Regions from separate parts of the Micromonospora carbonacea subsp. aurantiaca genome, predicted to be linked through region 1. Evidence: riboswitches for the same ligand, from Rfam matches in the RefSeq annotation. Region 1 holds a riboswitch; the other holds the start of a gene.
What was found. A riboswitch is a leader RNA that binds a small molecule or an ion and turns the genes downstream of it on or off. The one in region 1 is predicted to bind thiamine pyrophosphate.
Positions count from the first base shown of each region.

Region 2: another riboswitch for thiamine pyrophosphate. It lies ahead of HDA31_RS05370 (ECF transporter S component); the one in region 1 lies ahead of HDA31_RS02430 (thiamine phosphate synthase).

Region 1 is NZ_JACHMZ010000001.1:519,943-525,137, forward strand. Features, by position in the region: gene HDA31_RS02425 (ThuA domain-containing protein) at 1-2,191, opposite strand, end outside; TPP riboswitch at 2,678-2,786, shown strand; gene HDA31_RS02430 (thiamine phosphate synthase) at 2,781-3,407, shown strand; gene thiO (glycine oxidase ThiO) at 3,533-4,618, shown strand; gene thiS (sulfur carrier protein ThiS) at 4,706-4,906, shown strand; gene HDA31_RS02445 (thiazole synthase) at 4,911-5,195, shown strand, end outside.
Region 2 is NZ_JACHMZ010000001.1:1,167,899-1,173,093, reverse strand. Features, by position in the region: gene HDA31_RS05380 (TIGR03943 family putative permease subunit) at 1-562, opposite strand, end outside; gene HDA31_RS05375 (permease) at 559-1,500, opposite strand; TPP riboswitch at 1,823-1,928, shown strand; gene HDA31_RS05370 (ECF transporter S component) at 1,999-2,589, shown strand; gene HDA31_RS05365 (ABC transporter ATP-binding protein) at 2,627-4,063, shown strand; gene HDA31_RS05360 (energy-coupling factor transporter transmembrane component T family protein) at 4,107-4,907, shown strand; gene gnd (NADP-dependent phosphogluconate dehydrogenase) at 5,041-5,195, shown strand, end outside.

The DNA.
Region 1 (5,195 bases):
TGGGGTCGGCGCTGGCCTGGGCGATCGGGGCCCGGGAGCCGGCGGTGTAGTCGATCCGGTAGACCCCGGAGTTGTCGTTGTTGCCGCCGAAGCCGCTGCCCCACTCGATCATGTAGAGCGCGCCGTCCGGCCCGAACTCGAAGTCCATCGGGCGGACCATGGTCATGCCGGTGAGCAACTGGTTGATGTCGATCAGCGACTTGCCGTCCTGGCTGACCTGCATCGTGTACATCTTCGACTGGTTCCACTCGCCGAGGAGCGCCTTGCCGTCGTAGTACGCCGGCCACTTGCGGTCCGACGTGCTGTCGGCGTCGTACCGGTAGACCGGGCCGCCCATCGGGGCGCCGCCGCCGCCGATCTCGGGGAAGCGCGGGTCGCCCGCGTAGCCGTAGTCCACGGTCGCCGGGATGGCCGGCGGCAGGTTGGTCAGGCCGGTGTTGTTCGGCGAGTCGTTCACCGGCGCGGCGCAGTTGAACTTCGCCCCGCTCGGCCCGTTCGGGAAGGTGTAGTCGTTGTACGCCTTGTTGTTGCCGGTGCAGTACGGCCAGCCGTAGTTGCCGGCGGTGGCGACGATGTTCCACTCCACCAGGCCCTCGGGGCCGCGGTCCGGGTTGGCCGAGTTGGCGTCCGGTCCGTAGTCGGCGACGTAGAGGGTGTCGGTCTTCTGGTCGACGCCGATCCGGAACGGGTTACGGAAGCCCATGCCGAAGATCTCGGGGCGGGTCTTCGCGGTGCCCGGCGCGAACAGGTTCCCCGTGGGGATCGTGTAGGTGCCGTCGTCCTCCGGGTGGATCCGGATCACCTTGCCGCGCAGGTCGTTGGTGTTGCCGGCGCTGCGCTGCGCGTCGTAGTCCTGCCGGCCGGCCCGCTCGTCGATCGGCGTGAAGGCGCTCGACTCGAACGGGTTGGTGTTGTCACCGGTGGCCAGGTACAGGTTGCCCTTCGAGTCGAAGGTCATGCTGCCGCCGGCGTGGCAGCAGGTGTTGCGCTGGGTGTCGACCTGGAGGACGACCTTCTCGGTGGCCTTGTCGATGGCGTCACCGTTGACGGTGAACCGGGACAGGTAGTTGCGGGGGCCGCCACCGGCCGGCGCGTAGTACAGGTAGATCCACTTGTTGGTGGCGAAGTCCGGGTCGAGGCGGAGGCCGAGCAGGCCGTCCTCGTTGCCGGTGAAGACGTCCAGCTTGGTCGCGGTGACCGTGTTGCCGGTGTCCGGCTTGATGATCTGCACCCGGCCGTCACGCTCGGCGTAGAACACCCGACCGTCCGGAGCGATGTCCAGCTCCATCGGGTTGTTGGTGTTGCTGTCCAGCGTCACCTTGTCGAAGTTCGAGGTCTTCGAGGCGCCGCAGTCGGCCTTCTCCACGCCCGCGGCGGTGCGGATGCCGCCGAGCAGGTGGGCCAGGAACTCGGGCTCCTGGTACGACTGCTGGGTGTGGCCGCCGCCGGTGTACCAGGCCCGGCCGCCGTCGTAGTCCTGGCACCAGGCGGTGGGGTGGTCGGCGCCCATCGCGCCGGTGCCCGGGGTGTAGGACTTCTCGTCCAGGCTGGCCAGGACGTGCACGTTGGCGCGCGGGTTGGTCCGGAAGTTGTACCACTCGTCGAACCGGGACCACTTGTCCGGCAGCGTGGCCGTGGACGGGTGGGCGTGGTCCTCGACCTTGACGGTGGCCTGCTGGTTGGCCGGGTGGTTGGAGAAGTACGCGCCGACCAGCTTGCCGTACCAGGGCCAGTCGTACTCGGTGTCCGACGCGGCGTGGACGCCGGCGTAGCCGCCGCCGGCCTGGATGTAGCGCTCGAACGCGGCCTGCTGGTCGGCGGTCAGGACGTCACCGGTGGTCGACAGCCAGATCACGGCCTGGTACTTCGCGAGGTTGGCGTCGTTGAACGCGGCGCCGTCCTCGGTCGTGTCGACGGTGAAGCCGTTGTCGGTCCCGAGCTTCTGGATCGCGGCGATGCCGGCCGGGATCGCGTCGTGCCGGAAGGCGGCGGTCTTGGAGAAGACGAGCACCGAGAACGGGTCCGTGGCGGCGGCCGCCACGGGGGCCGCCGCCAGGGGCGCCGCCTGCGCGGCGGCCGGTGCCGCCTGGGCGGGGGTGCCGGCGACCAGGCCGGTGGCGACGAGGGACAGGCTGAGAAGTGAGGAACTGAGGATGCCGCGAGGTATGCGGCGGCGGCGGGATGGAGACACTCCATGCTCCTTTTGTCCGAGCTGGACAGTGGTGGGCTCGGGGACGACTTCGCCGCAGACCGTCCCCGGTCGGTGCGGGTGCCGGGTCAGACCAGGACCCGGGCACCTGTAACGTCGGCGCGGGCCTGGGCCCGCGCCGGTCGGACCGGCACGCGAGGGGGTCGCGTGCCGGTGGTCGGTGGGCGGTCACGCCAGGGCCGTCCACCGGTCGGATCGGGGTGGACGACCACGCCAGGGCCGCTCACCGGTAGGTCGGTGCGGGCCACGCCGAGGCCACGCGCCGAAATATGTCGATCGGTTGAACAAATTAGCGCCGCTGGACTCGTTTCCGGCAAGGCGTCGGCGTGTAACGATTCGGTATCGGCGATCGACCTATCCGGCGCATGCGGAGGAATGGGGAGAAGCGGCTCGCCGGCCGGCTGACCGTGGTCTGGACCACCGGTCGGATCCCTTGGCGGATCAGCCGATTCGTCGTACGGTGACACGGACGTAACCCACGGGAGCCCGGTGTACCGGGCTGAGAGGGGGGCTGGAGCCCCCGACCGTCGAACCTGATCCGGGTAATGCCGGCGCAGGGAGGAGAGTTGCCGTGCCGTCCCTTGGGCGACTGCATCTGATCACCGACACCCGGCCGGGGCGCGACCCCCTCGCCGTGCTGCGCGCCGCCCTGCCGGTGGCCCGCGCCGAGTTGGTCGTCCAGGTCCGGGTCACCGACGACGCCACCGACCGCGAGGCGTACGACCTCGCCCGGCGGGCGGTCGCCCTGTGCGCCCCGTACGGGGCGACGTGCCTGGTCAACGACCGGCTGCACGTGGCGCTCGCGGTCGGCGCCGCCGGCGGCCACGTCGGCGCGGACGACCTGCCCGTCCCGGCGGCCCGCCGGATCCTCGGCCCCACCGCGGTGCTCGGCGCGACCGCCCGGTCACCGGGACCGGCCGCCGAGGCGGTGGCCGGCGGGGCCAGCTACCTCGGCGTCGGCCCCTGCCACGCCACCGACACCAAGGCGGGGCTGCCGGACCCGATCGGCCCCGCCGGGGTACGCGCCGTGGCCGGGGCCGTGGCGGTGCCGGTGATCGCCATCGGCGGGGTGACCGCCTCCGGTGTCCCGGCGCTGCGCGCCGCCGGGGCGTACGGGGTAGCGGTGGTCGGGGCGCTCTCCGCCGCCGCCGATCCGGCGCGCGCCACCGCCGAGCTGCTCGGGGCGCTGACGTGCTAGCCCGCGCCGAGGTGTCAGCCCACGCCGACGGGTCGGCCCACGCCGAGGTGCCAGCCCACGTCGAGGGGTTAGGAAGGGGCCCTTCCTATGCAGAAGGCGTTAACAGGGGGCCCTTCCTTACCGACGTGGCGGTGGTGGGGGGCGGGGCCGTCGGGCTGGCCGTGGCGTGGCGGTGCGCGGCGCGCGGGCTGCGCGTCACCGTGCACGACCCGGCCCCCGGGTCGGGCGCGTCCCACGTCGCCGCCGGGATGCTGTCGCCGGTCGCCGAGTCCTACTTCGGCGAACGGGAGTTGACCGCGCTGCTGGTCGCCTCGGCCGCCCGCTGGCCCGCGTTCGCCGCCGAGCTGACCGCCGCCAGCGGCGTCGACCTCGGGTACCGCACCGAGGGCACCCTCGTCGTCGGGCTCACCGGCGACGACCTCGCCGAGGCACGGCGGCTGTGGTCGTACCAGCGGGACCTGGGGCTGCCCATCAGCCCGCTGCGCCCGTCGGAGCTGCGCGACCGCGAACCAGCGCTCGCCACCCGGGTACGCGGCGGCGCGATCGCCCCCGGCGACCACCAGGTCGACCCCCGGCGGCTGGTCACGGCGCTGCGCACCGCCGCCGGGCGGGCCGGCGCGACCCTCGTCGCCGGCGGGGTGCGGTCGCTGTCCGACCTCGACGCCCGGGTCACCGTCGTCGCGGCCGGCTGCGGGACCGCCGCGCTCACCGGGCTGCCGGTCCGCCCGGTCAAGGGCCAGATCCTGCGGCTGCGTGCGCCCGACGGCGGCCCGCCGGGCTTCCGGCACGTCGTCCGGGGGTACGCCGACGGCGAACCCGTCTACCTGGTGCCCCGCTCCAGCGGGGAGGTGGTGGTCGGCGCGACCGTCGAGGAACGCGCCGACACCGACGTCACCGCCGGGGCGGTGCTGCGGCTGCTCCGCGCCGCCGTGGATCTCGTCCCCGAGCTGGCCGAGTACGACCTGGTCGAGGCGACCGCCGGGCTGCGCCCCGGCACCCCCGACAACAGGCCGGTCATCGGGCCGCTGCCCGGCCGGCCCGGCGTGCTCGCCGCCACCGGCCACCACCGGCACGGCATCGTGCTCACCCCGGTCACCGCCGACCTCGTCACCGACCTGATCGTCACCGGGCAGCCGGGCTCCCCGGCGGTGGACCCGCTGCTCGCCCCCTTCACCCCCGAGCGGTTCGCCGGCCAACGCCGGTCCGGCTGACCGCCGTCGACCCGACCGATCGCGTCCGGCCCGGCGCGTCCCGTCACCGGTGGCGGGCCGAGAACGCATCCGAGGAGGAGCACCCACATGGAACTGACGGTGAACGGCACCGGGCGTACCCTGCCCGCCGGAGCGACCGTGGCCGACCTGGTCGGCCTGGTCACCGATCAGCGGCGCGGCCTCGCCGTCGCGGTCAACGGCGAGGTCGTGCCGCGCGGCGGCTGGCCGGGGACCCCGCTGCGCGACGGCGACCACGTCGAGGTGCTCAGCGCCGCCCAGGGCGGGTGACGGCATGTCCCACGAGGGTTCCGTGTTCGAGCTGGGCGGCGTGACGTTCGGGTCCCGGCTGATCCTCGGCACCGGCGGCGCGGCCAGCCTGCACGCGCTGGAGCAGGCGATCCGGGCGTCCGGCACCGAGCTGGTGACGCTCGCGCTGCGCCGCGTCGACACCGCCCCCGCCATGGGCGGCGGGCTGCTGGAGCTGCTGGAGCGGTGCGGGGTGCGGCTGCTGCCGAACACGGCCGGCTGCTACACGGCCGGGGAGGCGGTGAAGGTGGCCCACCTGGCCCGCGAGGCG
Region 2 (5,195 bases), 650 kb from region 1:
CCATGCGGGCCAGGATCGGCTGCCCGTCGGGGCCGGGCGCGACGAACCCGGTGAGCCGGACCCGCCGCTCGCCGATCGACGCGCCCCGCTCGAACAGGGCGCGGGAGGCGTAGTCGAGGACGGTGACCGGGGCCGGGTCGCCCGGCGGCAGCGGCGGGTAGTCCGACTGCTGCTGGCCGGCGAGCGCGGTGCCGGACCGGCCCACCGCGTACGAGCCGAGGGCCGGCGGGGCGACCAGCAGCAGCCCGAGCACGGGCAGCAGGAGCAGCCAGCCGACGCGCGGCCCGTGGTGGCCGTGCCCGTGCCCGTCGTCGTCGGCCGGGTGCCCGCCGGGCCCGGCCCCGGGCCCGTCGTCGTCGGCCGGGTGGGCGTCGCCGCGCGGGGCGGGGCGCAGGTCGTACCACAGGGTCATGACCGCGGCGGCGACCAGCACGAGCCCGGCGGCGATCAGGAACGGCCGCAGCCCCTCCTTGACGTAGCGCAGGTAGAGGTCGGTGACGCTGGCCCGGACCACCGCGCCGCCGAGCAGCAGCAGGACGACGGCCTGCGCCTGCCGGTTCACAGCAGCACCGCCCCGGCGAGGCCGGCCACGCCGACGGCGACCACGAACGTCGCCGGGGCGAACCGGACCGCGAACCGGCGGCCGAAGACGCCGGCCTGCATCGAGATCAGCTTGAGGTCGACCATCGGCCCGACCACCAGGAAGACGAGCCGGGAGGTGAGGGAGAACTGCGACAGCGACGCCGCGACGAAGGCGTCGGCCTCCGAGCAGATGGACAGCAGCACGGCGAGCACGGCCAGGGCGAGCACCGACAGCACCGGGGAGTCGGCGAGGGTCTGCAACCAGCGCTCCGGCACCAGCACGTTGATGCTGGCGGCGGCCATCGCGCCGACGACCAGGAAGCCCCCGGCGTGCACGATGTCGTGCCGCACGGCCGCCCAGAAGGCCGCGCCGCGCGACGCGCCGTCGAGCTCGGGCCGGCGCGGCAGCCGGATCCAGTCGGCGCGGCCGAGCCGCAGCCAGAGCCACCCCATGACCATGGCGACGACCAGGCTGGCGACCGCCCGGCCGAGCACCATCTCCGGAGCGCCGGGGAAGGCGACGGCGGTGGCGGCGAGCACGACCGGGTTGACCGCCGGGGCGGCGAGCAGGAACGCCAGGGCCGCCGCCGGGGTGACGCCGCGCCGGATCAGCGACCCGGCGATCGGCACCGAACCGCACTCGCAGCCGGGCAGCACCACCCCGGCGGCGCTGGCCACCGGCACCGCGAGGGCCGGGTGCCGGGGCAGCGCCCGGGCCCAGAACGAACGCGGCACGAAGACCGCGATCACCGCCGAGAGCAGCACCCCGAAGACGAGGAAGGGCACGGCCTGCACCAGCACCGAGACGAAGACCGTCGTCCAGGTCTGCAACCGGGGCGCGGACAGCGCACCGGCCAGCGGCGCGCGGAACACGATGAGCAGGACCAGCAGCGCGGCCAGCACCTCGACCGAGCCGATCCGGCCGCCGACCGACCGTCGCGGCCCGCCCGACGCCGCCTCCCGCTCCGGTACGTCCGGACGGTCCCCGCCGCCCGGCCCCGTCGCCGGGGCCCGCCCGTCGGGGCCGGCGGGCGGCGCGGAGCTGTCGGTCGTCGACGCCACGGTCTGCTCCCTGGAGGCGGGTGAGGTCCGGCGGCGCGACACTATCGCGCCCGGCGGGCCGGGTCGACGGACGACGCCGGGACGGCGGTGACCGGGTTCCGGGATCCTCCCTCGTGAGCTGCGGAAAGATCACTTTGCCCGGTGATCTTCCCGGGTGTTAGCGTCGGGAAGACAACTTCACATCCGACAGGGGAGCGCACAGCGCTGAGAGTGCGGGCACCGCCCGCAGACCCTCGAACCTGATCTGGGTAATGCCAGCGCAGGGAGTTCGGTCGACCTCCAGCCGCGTCGACGTCCGGTGCCACCGGGCGCGGCGTGCGTCTTCTCCTGGTTCGTCAAGGACTGGGAGCCACCATGAACCACACCGACAGCAACCGCTGGCGCACGATCGACATCGTGGTCGCCTCGGTGATCGCCGTCGCCTTCGGCGTCATCTTCTGGGCCTGGGGCCTGGTCTGGAGCGCCACCGAGGGGGCGTTCGCGTTCTTCCCGCCCGCGCAGACCCTGCTCTACGGCGTCTGGCTGATGCCGGCCGTGCTCGGCGGCCTGGTGATCCGCAAGCCGGGCGCGGCCCTGTACTGCGAGACCGTCGCCGCCGTCCTGTCCGCCCTGCTGGGCAGCCAGTGGGCCGGCACGGTGATCCCGCAGGGCATGGTCCAGGGCCTCGGCGCGGAGCTGGCGTTCGCCGCGTTCCGCTACCGCTCGTTCCGGCTGCCGACCGCGCTGCTCGCCGGGGCGCTCACCGGCGTCGGCGCCGCCCTGTTCGACTTCTTCGTGTGGAACGCCGAGTACGACCTGACCGGCTACCGCCTCCCGTACGCCCTGCTCACCGTGGTCAGCGCCACGGTCATCGCGGGCGCGGGCGCGTGGTCCCTCCTGCGCGCCCTGCTCACCACGGGCGTCCTGGACCGCTTCCCCGCCGCCCGCACCCGCACCCCGATCTAGCGCGATCGTTCCACATGCCGACCGGGGAGGGGGACGGGTGACGGCGCGGGTGGTGGTGCGGGGGTTCGGGTGGCGGCACGCCGGGCGGCGGGCCTGGGCCGTGCGCGGGGTCGACCTGAGCGTCGGGGCCGGCGAGCGGGTGCTGCTGCTGGGGCCCTCCGGGGCCGGCAAGAGCACGCTGCTGGCCGCGCTGGCCGGGCTGCTCTCCGCCGACTCGGGCGAGCAGGAGGGCGTCGTCGAGGTCGACGGCGTCGACCCCCGCGCCGACCGGGACCGGGTCGGCATCGTCTTCCAGGACCCGGAGAGCCAGCTCGTGATGGCCCGCTGCGGCGACGACGTCGCGTTCGGGCTGGAGAACCGGGGCGTGCCCGCCGGTGAGATCTGGCCCCGGGTGGACGAGGCGCTGCGCCGGGTCGGCTTCCCCTACCACCGGGACCGCCCGACCGCCGCCCTCTCCGGCGGCGAACAGCAGCGGCTCGCGCTGGCCGGGGCGCTCGCCCTGCGGCCGGGGCTGCTGCTGCTCGACGAGCCGACCGCCAACCTCGACCCGGCCGGGGCGGCGCTGGTCCGCCGGGCCGTGGCCGACGCCGTCACCGCCGACACCGCGCTGGTCCTGGTCGAGCACCGGGTCGCCGAGGCGCTGCCGCTGGTCGACCGGGTGGTGGTGCTGGAGCCGGGCGGCGGCGTGCGCGCCGACGGGCCGCCGGAGGCCGTCTTCGCCGCCCACGGCGACGCGCTCGCCGCCGAGGGGGTCTGGGTGCCCGGCCGGACGGTGCCGCCCCGGCGGGCCGCCGCCGCCCCCGGCGAGGCGCTGCTCACCGCCGACCGGGCCGCCCTGCCGCCCCGCCTCGCCCCGACCGACCTGGCGGTACGCGCCGGCGAGGCGCTCGCCGTCCTCGGCCCGAACGGGGTGGGCAAGTCGACGCTGGCGCTGCTGCTGGGCGGCCTGCTGCGCCCCGGGGTCGGGCGGGTGGCGGCGACCCGGGAACTGGCCGGGCGGGACGCCGCCACCGCGCCGCACCGCTGGCGGGCACCCGCCCTGGCCCGCCGGATCGGGTCGGTGTTCCAGGACCCGGAGCACCAGTTCGTCACCGGGACGGTCTACGACGAGCTGGCCCTCGGCCCGCGCCGCACCGGCCACGGCGAGGCCGCCGTCCGGGCCACCGTGGACGGGCTGCTGGACCGGCTGCGCCTGGCGCGGCTGGCGCGCGCGAACCCGTACACCCTCTCGGGTGGGGAGGCGCGGCGGCTGAGCGTGGCGACGGCCCTGGCCACCGCGCCCCGCCTGCTGGTCTGCGACGAGCCCACCTTCGGCCAGGACCGGCGCACCTGGCTGGAGCTGGTGGACCTGTTCGCCGAGCTGCGTGACGACGGGCACGGCGTCGTCGCCGTCACCCACGACGCGGACTTCGTGGCGGCCCTGGCCGACCGGCGGCTCACCCTCACCCGCGACCCGGCGGCGGTGGCGGCGTGACCGGCACCGGCCACGGCACCGGCCGCCGGGGGGCGGTGGTCGCGTGATCAGCATCGAGCCGGTCGCCGCGCCCGGGGCCCCGCTGGCCCGGCGCAACCCCGTGGCGAAGGTCGCCGCCGCGCTGGTCTTCTCGTTCGCCCTGCTCGCCACCCTGGACCCGGTGGCGCCGGCCGTCGCCATCGGCGTGGAGCTGGCCGTGCTGCCGCTGTTCGGCATCCGCTACGGGGTGCTCGCCCGGCGGGCCGCGCCGCTGCTGCTCAGCGCTGCCGGCATCGTGGTGACCCTGGTCCTGTTCGCCGCCGAGCGCACCGGCCGGACGCTGGTCGAGGCGGGGCCGGTGGCGGTCACCAGCGGGGTGCTGCTGACCGCGCTCGGGCTGGCCCTGCGCATGCTCGCGGTGGCGCTGCCCGGGGTGATGGTCTTCGCCACCACCGACCCGACCGACCTGGCCGACGCGCTGGTGCAGAACGCGAAGGCCCCGGCCCGCTTCGCGATCGGGGCGCTGGCGGCGTTCCGGCTGGTGCCGCTGCTCGGCCAGGAGTGGCAGATGATCAGCATGGCCCGACGGGCGCGCGGGGTGGACGCCGGCCGCAACCCGGTGGCCCGGCTGCGGCTGTTCGTCTCGACCGCGTTCGCGCTGCTGGTCGGCGCGATCCGGCGGGGCACCCGGCTGGCCGTGGCGATGGACGCCCGGGGCTTCGACGCGGCCACGCCCCGCACGGTCGCCCGGCGGCAGCGGTTCGGCCCCGCCGACGGGCTGCTGGTCGCCGGGGCGGCGGCGCTGGCCGGCGCGGCGCTGGCGGTCAGCGTCGCCCTGGGCACGTTCCGCCCGCTGATCGGCTGACCCACAGGTCAGCGCGGCGGCCCCGGCGCGGACGCCACCACACTGTGACACCGCGTCGCCCACCGGTCCCGGTCCGCCCGGCGGCGCGATACCGTCGCAGCACTACAGGCGACGCGAGAGGTGGCGGGTACGGATGACGCAACAGGCGACGGCGCAGATCGGCGTGACGGGGCTGGCGGTGATGGGCCGGAACCTGGCCCGGAACCTGGCCCGGAACGGATTCACGGTGGCGGTGCACAACCGGTCGCCGGAGCGGACCCGCAGCCTGGTCGCCGAGCACGGTGACGA